3 regions of the Allobosea sp. NPDC003192 genome follow, and region 1 is predicted to be linked to each of the others. Evidence: predicted binding sites of a transcription regulator. Region 1 holds the regulator's gene; each other region holds the start of a gene.
What was found. Region 1 encodes PhoB, which activates phosphate uptake and scavenging genes when phosphate is short. Its sites were predicted from a motif close to TGTCATNNANCTGTCAT; they were not measured.

Region 1 (3,403 bases):
GCGCGCCACCGGCGAGATCCTGCTCGACGGCCGCAACATCATCTCCAACAATGTCGACGTGAACGAACTGCGCTCGCGCATCGGCATGGTCTTCCAGAAGCCGACGCCGTTCCCGATGTCGATCTACGACAACGTCGCCTTCGGCATCCGCCTCTATGAGAAGCCGCCGAAGTCGGAGCTCGACGATCGCGTCGAGGGCGCACTGCGCCGCGCCGCCCTCTGGGACGAGGTCAAGGACAAGCTGAGGAGCTCCGGCATGGGCCTGTCCGGCGGCCAGCAGCAGCGCCTGTGCATCGCCCGCACCATCGCCCAGAAGCCCGAGGTCATCCTGTTCGACGAGCCGACCTCGGCGCTCGACCCGATCTCGACCGGCAAGATCGAGGACCTGCTCGAGCAGCTGAAGAGCGACTTCACCATCGTCATCGTCACCCACAACATGCAGCAGGCGGCGCGCATCTCGCAGTACACCGCCTTCATGTATCTCGGTGAGGTGATCGAATTCGACGCCACCAACACCATCTTCATGAACCCGCACAAGAAGCAGACGCAGGACTACGTCACCGGCCGTTTCGGCTGACATCCTGAAATCGTCGGCAGCCCCGAAGGATACGCCCCGATGTCCGACCATATCGTCCGCTCCTATGATGCCGATCTCGAGGGCCTGCGCCGCAGCCTCGCCGAGATGGGCGGCATGTCCGAGCGCATGCTCGGCGACTCGACGGTCGCGCTGGTGCGCCGCGACACCGCGCTCGCCCAGAAGATCATCAGCGCCGACCAGCGCCTCGACAATCTCCAGCGCGATGTCGAGGAGAAGGCGGTGCTGACCATTGCCCGGCGCCAGCCGCTCGCCAACGACCTACGCGAGCTGATCTCGGCGATCCGCATCGCGGCCGATATCGAGCGCGTCGGCGATCTCGCCAAGAACATCGCCAAGCGCGCCGTCGCGATCTCTGGCCAGTTCTCGCCGCCACATCGCGCCGTGGTCGGGCTCGAGCATATGAGCCGCCTGGTCCAGGCCCAGCTCAAGGACGTGCTCGACGCCTACGCTGCGAGCAACGAGCAGAAGGCGATGGAGGTCTGGCGCCGCGACGATGAGATCGACGCGCTCTATACCTCGCTGTTCCGCGAGCTCCTCACCTACATGATGGAGGACCCGCGCAACATCACCTTCTGCACGCATCTCCTGTTCTGCGCCAAGAACGTCGAGCGCATCGGCGACCACACCACCAACATCGCCGAGACCATCCACTATCTCGTTACCGGCCAGTCGATCGACGAGAGCCGGCCGAAGCTCGACACCACCAACATCCTCGTCGACCTGCCGGCGGCCAATGGCTGAACCGGCGGGGCTTGAACGGACCCTGACATGCCCGCACGCATCCTGATCGTCGAGGACGAGGAGCCGCTCACCCTGCTCCTGCGCTACAATCTCGAGGCCGAGGGCTTCGAGGTCGACAGCGTGGCGCGCGGCGACGACGCCGAACTGCATCTGCGCGACCATACGCCGGACCTCGTCCTGCTCGACTGGATGCTGCCCGGCCTCTCCGGCATCGAGCTCTGCCGGCGCCTGCGCACCCGCCGCGACACCGAGCGCGTGCCGATCATCATGCTGACTGCCCGCGGCGAGGAGACCGAGCGCGTGCGCGGCCTCGCTACCGGCGCTGATGATTATGTCGTCAAGCCGTTCTCGCTGCCCGAGCTGATCGCCCGCATCCAGGCGCTGCTGCGCCGCGCCAAGCCCGGCCATGTCGCCGGCCTGCTCGCGGCCGGCGATCTCGAGCTCGACCGCACGACGCGGCGCGTCCGCCGGGCTGGTGCCGAACTGCATCTCGGCCCGACCGAGTTCCGCCTGCTCGAATTCCTGATGCAGGCGCCGGGCCGGGTCTATTCGCGGGCGCAGCTGCTCGACGCCGTCTGGGGCCGCGACGTCTATATCGACGAGCGCACCGTCGACGTCCATGTCGGGCGCCTGCGCAAGGCGATCACCCCGGCCAACGCCAAGGATCCGCTGCGTACGGTGCGCGGCGCCGGCTACGCCTTCGACGAGACGTTTGCGCGGGGTTGATCGCGTTCGTCAGCGCGGTGCGGCGATGACGACAGCCGCGCCGGCAAGGCAGAGCGCCGCGCCGGCCAGGTCGTAACGGTCGGGCGCGACCTTCTCGACCAGCGCCATCCAGGCCAGAGACGCCACGATGTAGACGCCGCCATAGGCGGCGAAGGCGCGCCCGGCGGCGGGGCTGTCGACCAGCGTCAGCAGCCAGGCGAAGGTTGCGAGAAAGACGAGGCCTGGCAGCAGCCACCAGACCGGCTTGTCGAGCTTCAGCCAGGCCCAGAAGGCAAAGCAGCCGGCGATCTCGGCCAAGGCCGCGCCGAGATAGATCGCGATCGTAGCCATCACGTCCTCCTGCCAGCCCTGGTCATGAAAAAGCCGGCCCACAGGCCGGCTTCCGTAAACGTTTCGCGAGTGCCTGTCGTCAGGCGCGGGCGACCTTGCTGCGGTCGCGGCGGCGATCCGCTGCCGGCTGGTAGGCGATGCGGGCGTGATAGGCGCAATAGGGCAGGCCGGTCGCGCTGCGGCCGCCGCAAAAGCGGAATTCCGGCGAAGTCGGATCGCCCATCGGCCAGCGGCACATGTATTCGCGCAGGTCCATGATCGTGACCCGCTCGGAAAACGGCACCACCACGTCTTCGGACGGCGCCGGCGCGCGCTCGACCTGCGCCTCCGCTTCGATCTCGGGCGAGAACTGTGGGGCGAGGGCGGTATTGCCGCGGGTCAGCCCGGCGCCGCCGCTCTGATGGCCAGCCGGATGGCTCGGCGGACGGGCGGCAGGCTTGCGCGGACGCGGCGTCGCCGAGCCCGGGCTCTTGGCCCGGCCGGACAGGCCGAGCCGATGAACCTTCCCGATGACGGCGTTGCGCGTGACATTGCCGAGTTCCGCCGCGATCTGGCTCGCGCTCAGGCCGTCATTCCAGAGCTTCTTGAGCAGTTCGACGCGTTCGTCGGTCCAGGCTCCGGCTTCGGTCATGGAGTTGCACCTGTCTTCGTCATGCCCCGCCAGCGTGCCGGCGAGGCATAGGGAGAGATCATGGCGGAATCCGATACCGGCAGCGTCCGCCGCAAAACGGAAGCCGTTACGCCCGGGACTGACGATACTGGAGACGCCGCACGAGATGTCGTATCTGACGAAGAGGACCATACAAGATGGCCTGACTCGGCCACAAGAGTCGCCGAATCGTAATTCGGCTTTTCCCCAGCCAATCACCGCAGACGGCGGAACAGTGAGTCCAATCGGCAACGCTGCCGCGAGAGCCGGATCCGATCAGGGTGGCACACCCTGATCGGTGAATCCGTCTCTCACTTTTAGAATGGAGATCGTTTTATCCCAACGGCTTGCGGAACAAA
Region 2 (3,403 bases), on a different contig from region 1:
ACCTGTCTGGCGAAGCTCGGGCTCGACCGCAGCCGTGTCGTCGCGATCGGCGACTCGCTGGAGCACGACATTGCCGGTGCCCAAGGCGCCGGCATCGATAGCGTCTTCATCGCCGGCGGCATCCATCGCGGCGAGATCGGCTGGGACGGCGCGGCGTTGGACCCGGCGAGCTGCCTCGCACTCTTCGCCAGCGCCGGACGTAGCCCGACCTACGCGCTGCCGCTGCTCGGCTGAGGTAGGACCGGCTCAGCGCCCGGTCAGGAACAGGCCCGAGAGGAAATAGGCCAGCGCCGAGATCAGGCCGGCTGCGGGCATGGTGACAATCCAGGCGAAGACGATGCCGCGGGCGACACCCCAGCGCACGGCCGTGACCCGCCTGGCCGCCCCGACGCCGATGATCGCGCCGGTGATGGTGTGCGTGGTCGAGACGGGGACGCCGAGATAGGTCGCCATGAACAGGGTGATGGCGCCGCCGGTCTCGGCACAGAAGCCCTGCTGCGGCGAGAGCCGGGTGATCTTCGAGCCCATGGTGTGGACGATGCGCCAGCCGCCGCAGAGCGTGCCGAGTGCCATCGCCGCCTGGCAGGAGATCACCACCCAGAACGGCACCGAGAAGGTGTCGCCCATCATGCCATGCGAGAACAGCAGCACGGCGATGATGCCCATGGTCTTCTGCGCGTCATTGGCGCCGTGCCCCAGCGAATAGAGCGAGGCCGAGACGAATTGCAGGAGGCGGAAGGTCGAATCGACCTTGATCGGCGCGACCTTGAGGAAGGTCCAGGAGACGATCAGGACCAGCAGCAGCGCCAGCGCGAAGCCGATCGCCGGTGACATGAAGATCGCCAGGAAGGTCTTGCCGAGCCCCCACCAGACGATCGACGAGAGGCCGACCTTCGACAGGCCGGCGCCGACCAGCCCGCCGATCAGCGCATGCGAGGAGCTCGACGGGATGCCGGCGATCCAGGTCACGACGTTCCAGACGATCGCGCCGGTCAGCGCGCCGAAGATCACCCGGTCGTCGACGATCGTCGCCTGGATGATGCCGGAGCCGACCGTCTGGGCGACGTGCAGGCCGAAGAACAGGAAGGCGATGAAGTTGAAGAAGGCGGCCCAGAACACCGCCCATTGCGGCGCCAGCACCCTCGTCGAGACGATGGTCGCGATCGAGTTGGCGGCGTCGTGCAGGCCGTTCAGGAAATCGAACAGCAGCGCGACGGCGATCAGGAAGAGCAGGGCGGGGGCGAGGCTGGCGAAGTCCACGGGGGAGCCCTGACTTCTCAGAGGTGTTCGAGGACGATGCGGCTGACGCGCTTGGCGACATCCTCGAAGCGGTCGACGACCTTTTCCAAGTGGTCGTAGATCTCGGCGCCGACGATGAAGCCCATGGCATCGGTGCCGCGATGCGCCTTGAACAGCTCCTTCAGCCCCTGGTCGTACAGCACGTCGGAGCGCTCCTCGATCGCACCGATCTCCTTGGCGAGCGCGCCGATGCCGACCGCATGCTTCTTGATGTCGCGCAGCATGGGGAGCAGCTCGCCGACCTTGATCGCCGCGGCGACGACGGTCTTGCCGAGCTCCTGCATGCTGGGCGTGAAGCTCTCGACCTCGAAGAGCCGGATCGCCTTGGCGGTCTTCTGCATCTGGTCGATGGCATCGTCCATCGAGCCGATCAGTTCCTCGATGTCGCCGCGGTCGAAGGGGGTGATGAAGGTGCGGCCGACCTCGAGCATGACCTCGCCGGCGATCGCATCGGCCCGGTTCTCTTCAGCGAAGATCTCGGCGCAGCCTGCCTCGATCGGCGTCGCTCCGCTGAGCAGGCCGTCGAGCGCTGCCGCTCCGGCCTTCAGCGTCTGCGCATGGCGCTCGAACAGCACGAAGAACTTGTCTTCCTTCGGCAGCAGCTTCTGGAACCAGCCCAGCATCGGAACGGCCTCTCACCAACTTAGTCCGGCCCGCGGCAAATGAGCGGGATGACATGCCTGCGCCTTTTGTGACAGTTTTGCGACAACGGCAATCCGGATTCCGGCTTTGCCCCCGTTGGCCTCGACGCCGGCGTGCGCAGAACACGACAGGGAGGACTGATATGTTTACACGCAGGATCGCGCTGGTTTCGGCGCTTGGCTTGGCTCTGGCCGCCTCGGCCGTCCAGGCGCAGGCGCCATCAGGGAAGGTCACTGTCGTCACCTCGTTCTCGAAGGACGTCACCGACCCGATCAAGAAGGCTTTCGAGAAGGCGGTGCCCGGCGTCACGCTGGAGGTCCAGAACCGCAACACCAATGCCGGCGTGAAATATGTCGAGGAGACCAAGGCCAACAACCAGGTCGACCTGTTCTGGGCCTCGGCGCCCGATGCCTTCGAAGTGCTGAAGGGCAAGCAGCTGCTCACCGCCCATAAGCCCAAGGCGACCGGCATTCCCGAGAAGATCGGCTCCTATCCGATCAATGATCCGCAGGGCTTCTATTTCGGCTTCGCGGCGTCTGGCTACGGCATCATGTGGAACGAGCGCTATGCCAAGGCCAACAAGCTGCCAGAACCCAAGGACTGGCAGGACCTCGCCAAGCCGGCCTTCTACGGCCATGTCTCGATCGCCTCGCCCGCACGTTCGGGCACGACGCATCTCACCGTCGAGACCATCCTGCAGGGCGAGGGCTGGGAGAAGGGCTGGCGCACCCTGAAGGAGATGTCCGGCAATTTCCACTCGATCACCGAGCGCTCCTTCGGCGTGCCGGAGGCGGTGAATTCCGGACAGGTCGGCGTCGGCATCGTCATCGACTTCTTTGCCTTCTCGGCGCAGGCCTCGGGCTTCCCGGTCAAGTTCGTCTATCCGACCGTGACCACGGTCGTCCCCGCCAATGTCGGCATCATCGCCAATCCGCCGAACAAGGCGGCGGCCGAGGCCTTCATCGAGTTCCTGCTCTCGCCGACCGGCCAGGAGGTGCTGCTCGAACCCGGCATCCGCCGCCTGCCGGTCAACCCGGCCGTCTATGCCAAGGCCGGCGCCGACTATCCCAACCCCTTCACCGATCCGCGCTTCCAGAAGATGATCGGCTTCGACGTCGACAAGTCGGAAGCGCGCACCGCTGTCGTCGACACGCTGTTCGACCAGTTGATCTCCTTCCAGCTCGATGCGCTGAAGGGCGTCACCAAGACGCTGCACGAGGTCGATGCGGCGCTGGCCAAGAAGCCGAATGCCCAGGCCAAGGCGCTCGCCGACGAGGCGCGCAACCTGATCGCCGCGCTGCCGGTGACGGAGGCACAAGCCGCGAGCCCCGAACTGCGCGGCGCCTTCACCGGCGGCAAGGAGAAGGGCGCGCGCCAGGCCGAGGTCGAGGCGCAATGGGCGAGCTTCGCCCGCGACAACTACGCCAAGGCCAAGGCCAAGGCCGAGGAGGCGCTGAAGGCG
Region 3 (3,403 bases), on a different contig from region 1:
TCGGCGTCAACGACGCCGTGCCGGAGACGATCGAGGCCAGCCTGCAATTGTCGGAAGCGGCGCTGGTCGGCCTCGGCGTGCCGATGGGCCTCGTCATCGCCTCTGTGCACCAGCGCCGCGACGATTTCCGCAGCGAACTCAAGCCAGCGAGCGCACCGCAGCCGGCGCTGCCACGGCATGCGCGGTCGCGGAGGTTGTGACCCCGCGCGCCTGATCGACGCTCTAGGCGAATTCCTTCCGCTCCGCCGGCTCCAGCCGGACCGAGAGCGCTGTCGTCGAGGCCGGCGCCAGCTCGGGCCGTGCTGCCTTGCCCGCCGCAGCGGCCTGCATCGCCCGGCGCATATGGCCGTAGAACTGCTCGGCGCTACTGTGCCAACTATGGCGCTGTGCCAGTTCCAACCCGGCCTCGCGCGGCAGGCGGAGGGCCGAGAGCGCGGCCTGGCGCAGATCCTCGTGCAGCACCGCCGCCTCGCTGCCGGCGAAGACGTCGCTCGGTCCCTGCACCGGGAAGGCTGCCACTGGCAGGCCGCTGGCCGCGGCCTCCAGCAGCACGATGCCGAAGGTGTCGGTCAGGCTCGGGAACACGAAGACATCGGAGGATGCATAAATGGCAGCAAGATCCTCGCCTTCGCGCGCCCCGAGGAAATGCGCCTCCGGGAAGGCGCGCATGAGGTCGGCGCGGGCGGGGCCGTCGCCGACCACGACCTTGCTGCCGGGCAGGCGCAACGACAGGAAGGCCTCGAGGTTCTTCTCGACCGCGACCCGGCCGACGCTGAGGAAGATCGGCCGCGGCAGGTCGAGCACGCTTTCGGCTCGCGGATGGAACAGGGAGAGATCGACGCCTCGCCCCCAGCGCAGGATGCGCTCGAAGCCATGGGCACCGAGCTCCGCCTCGACGGTCGCGGTCGAGACCATCACGCCCGCCGCCGGCCCATGGAAGCGGCGCAGGAATCGGTAGCTCCAGCTCTCCGGTATCGGCCAGCGCGCCGCTACATATTGCGGGAAGCGGGTGTGGTAGCTCGTGGTGAAGGTCCGCTTCTGGGCGAGGCAGACGGCGCGCGTCAGCCAGCCGATCGGCCCTTCGGTCGCGATATGGATATGATCCGGGCCGAACTCGGCGATGCGCCTGGCGACATGGCGGCGCGTCGCAAGCGCAATGCGGATATCGGGATAAGACGGCAAGCCGACCTGCCAGAAGCCTTCCGGCGTCAGCATCTGCGGGGTGACGCCGAATTCCGGCGCCGCCTCGACCATCCGCTCCAGCGAGCGCACCACGCCGTTGATCTGCGGGCGCCAGGCGTCCGTCGCGATCAGGACGCGCATCACGCGGCCTCGACGAGGCTCGGCACTGGAGTCGGGCGAGTCGCAGGAATAGCCGGCTTCTCGCCCTTCAGCCGATGCTGCGGCCAGCGCACGATCTCGAAGCGGCCATCGTCATGCTCGACCACCGCCGTGCAGCTTTCGACCCAGTCGCCGGTGTTGATATAGGTCAGCCCGTCGATGTCCCGTCGGGCGGCGTGGTGGATGTGGCCGCAGATAACGCCGTCGGCCTTGTGCCGGCGCGCTTCGTCGGCGAGGCACTGCTCGAACTCGCCGATATAGTTCACGGCGTTCTTGACCTTGTGCTTGGCCCAGGCCGAGAGCGACCAGTGCGGCAGGCGTAAGGTCCGGCGCACCCGGTTGATGCCATGATTGAGGAAGAGTGCGATCGTGTAGGCCCAGTCCCCCAGCAGCGCGAGCCATTTGGCGTTGCGCACGACGAGGTCGAACAGGTCGCCATGGATGATGAGCATGCGCTTGCCGTCCGCGGTCTCGTGGACGATGTCGTCGACCAGGGTGATGCCGCCGAACTGCAGGCCGGTATAATCGCGCAGGAAGTCGTCGTGGTTGCCGGTGACGTAGATCAGCCTCGAGCCCTTGCGCACCTTGCGCAGCAGCTTCTGCACCACGTCGTTGTGGGACTGAGGGAAGTACCAGCCGCTCTTCAGCCGCCAGCCGTCGATGATGTCGCCGACCAGATAGATCGTCGGCGCATCATAGGCGCGCAGGAACTCCAGCACGAGGTCCGCCTGGGCGCCCCGCGTGCCCAGATGCAGGTCCGAGATGAAGATGCTACGAACCTGCTTGGCGTCGCTGTCGTCGCTCATACCCGCCGACCCATCCTGTTGCGATGCCTGCGGCGTGTGTCTGATTTGCACTACGCTTTGATGACGCGGCGGCGAAAGCATGCTTTGCCTGCCGGCACAGGAACGGACCTTTCCGGGAGACGACCATGGATCTGGGTATCGCCGGCCGCACGGCCATCGTTTGCGCCTCGAGCAAGGGGCTGGGCCGCGGCTGCGCGCAGGCACTGGCCGAGGCGGGCTGCAAGGTCATCGTCAACGGCCGCGACGGCAAGACGCTGGAGGAGACCGCTGCTGCGATCCGCGCCAGCACCGGCGCGACCGTGATCGCTGTCGTCGCCGACGTCGGGACCAAGGCGGGCCAGGACGCGCTGCTCGCGGCGGCACCCAATCCCGACATCCTCGTCAACAACAATGGCGGCCCGCCGCCAAAACCCTTCCGCGAGGTGACGCGCGAGGGGCTGCTCGAAGGCGTCGCCCAGAACATGGCGACACCGCTCGAACTGGTGCAGCGCGTCGTCGACGGCATGATCGAGCGGCGCTTCGGCCGCATCGTCAACATCACCTCGGCGAGCGTGCTGACGCCGCTGACCGGCCTCGACGTCTCCTCCGCCGCCCGCGCCGGCCTCACCGCCTTCCTCGCCGGCGTGGCGCGCGAGATTGCCCATGCCAACGTCACCATCAACAACATCCTGCCCGGCGTGTTCGACACCGACCGGATCAAGACCGCGACCAACAAGGTCGCCGAGATGCAGGGCATCAGCATCGAGGAAGCGACGAAGCGGCGGCTCGCTGCCGTCCCGGCCGGCCGCCTGGGCACGCCCGACGAGTTCGGCAAGCTCTGCGCCTTCATCGCCAGCGCCCATGCCGGCTACATCACCGGCCAGAACTTCCTGATCGACGGCGGTTCGTTCCGGGCGAATTTCTGACATCGAACCGGCCGGGTCGCGTCAGGGCGCGCCCCGGCACTCACGTCCGCAATCCGCTTGAGTCCGATGACCATCGCCTATCGACGAGCCGTCCCCGAAGACACGCCCGCCTGCGTCGTCCTGCGCGGCAGGACACGCGAGAACGCCTTCTCGGTCGAACGGCTCGCGGAGGCGGGCGTCACGCTCGAAAGCTGGCGCGCCGCCGTCGCCGACGGCAGTCTGCCCGGCCAGGTGGCAACGCTCGATGGCGAGATCATCGGCTACTGCTTCGGTGAACGCGAGACCGGCGAGATCGCCGTGGTGGCGCTGCTGCCGGACCATGAGGGACAGGGCGTCGGCAGGACGCTCCTC

Region 2: a site for PhoB is predicted at 1,991-2,007, ahead of ACQKLX_RS11545 (DUF47 domain-containing protein). Genes of this name have one in related genera too.
Region 3: a site for PhoB is predicted at 2,197-2,213, ahead of ACQKLX_RS25100 (UDP-2,3-diacylglucosamine diphosphatase). Genes of this name have one in related genera too.

The regions. Positions count from the first base shown of each region.
Region 1 is NZ_JBNNPK010000015.1:148,434-151,836, forward strand. It holds gene pstB (phosphate ABC transporter ATP-binding protein PstB) at 1-577, shown strand, start outside; gene phoU (phosphate signaling complex protein PhoU) at 617-1,339, shown strand; gene phoB (phosphate regulon transcriptional regulator PhoB) at 1,367-2,065, shown strand; gene ACQKLX_RS20155 (YnfA family protein) at 2,075-2,395, opposite strand; gene ACQKLX_RS20160 (GcrA family cell cycle regulator) at 2,475-3,026, opposite strand.
Region 2 is NZ_JBNNPK010000007.1:39,824-43,226, forward strand. It holds gene ACQKLX_RS11535 (TIGR01459 family HAD-type hydrolase) at 1-234, shown strand, start outside; gene ACQKLX_RS11540 (inorganic phosphate transporter) at 247-1,260, opposite strand; gene ACQKLX_RS11545 (DUF47 domain-containing protein) at 1,278-1,922, opposite strand; gene ACQKLX_RS11550 (ABC transporter substrate-binding protein) at 2,084-3,403, shown strand, end outside.
Region 3 is NZ_JBNNPK010000023.1:29,863-33,265, reverse strand. It holds gene ACQKLX_RS25110 (cation:proton antiporter domain-containing protein) at 1-200, shown strand, start outside; gene ACQKLX_RS25105 (glycosyltransferase family 4 protein) at 223-1,323, opposite strand; gene ACQKLX_RS25100 (UDP-2,3-diacylglucosamine diphosphatase) at 1,323-2,147, opposite strand; gene ACQKLX_RS25095 (SDR family oxidoreductase) at 2,273-3,052, shown strand; gene ACQKLX_RS25090 (GNAT family N-acetyltransferase) at 3,119-3,403, shown strand, end outside.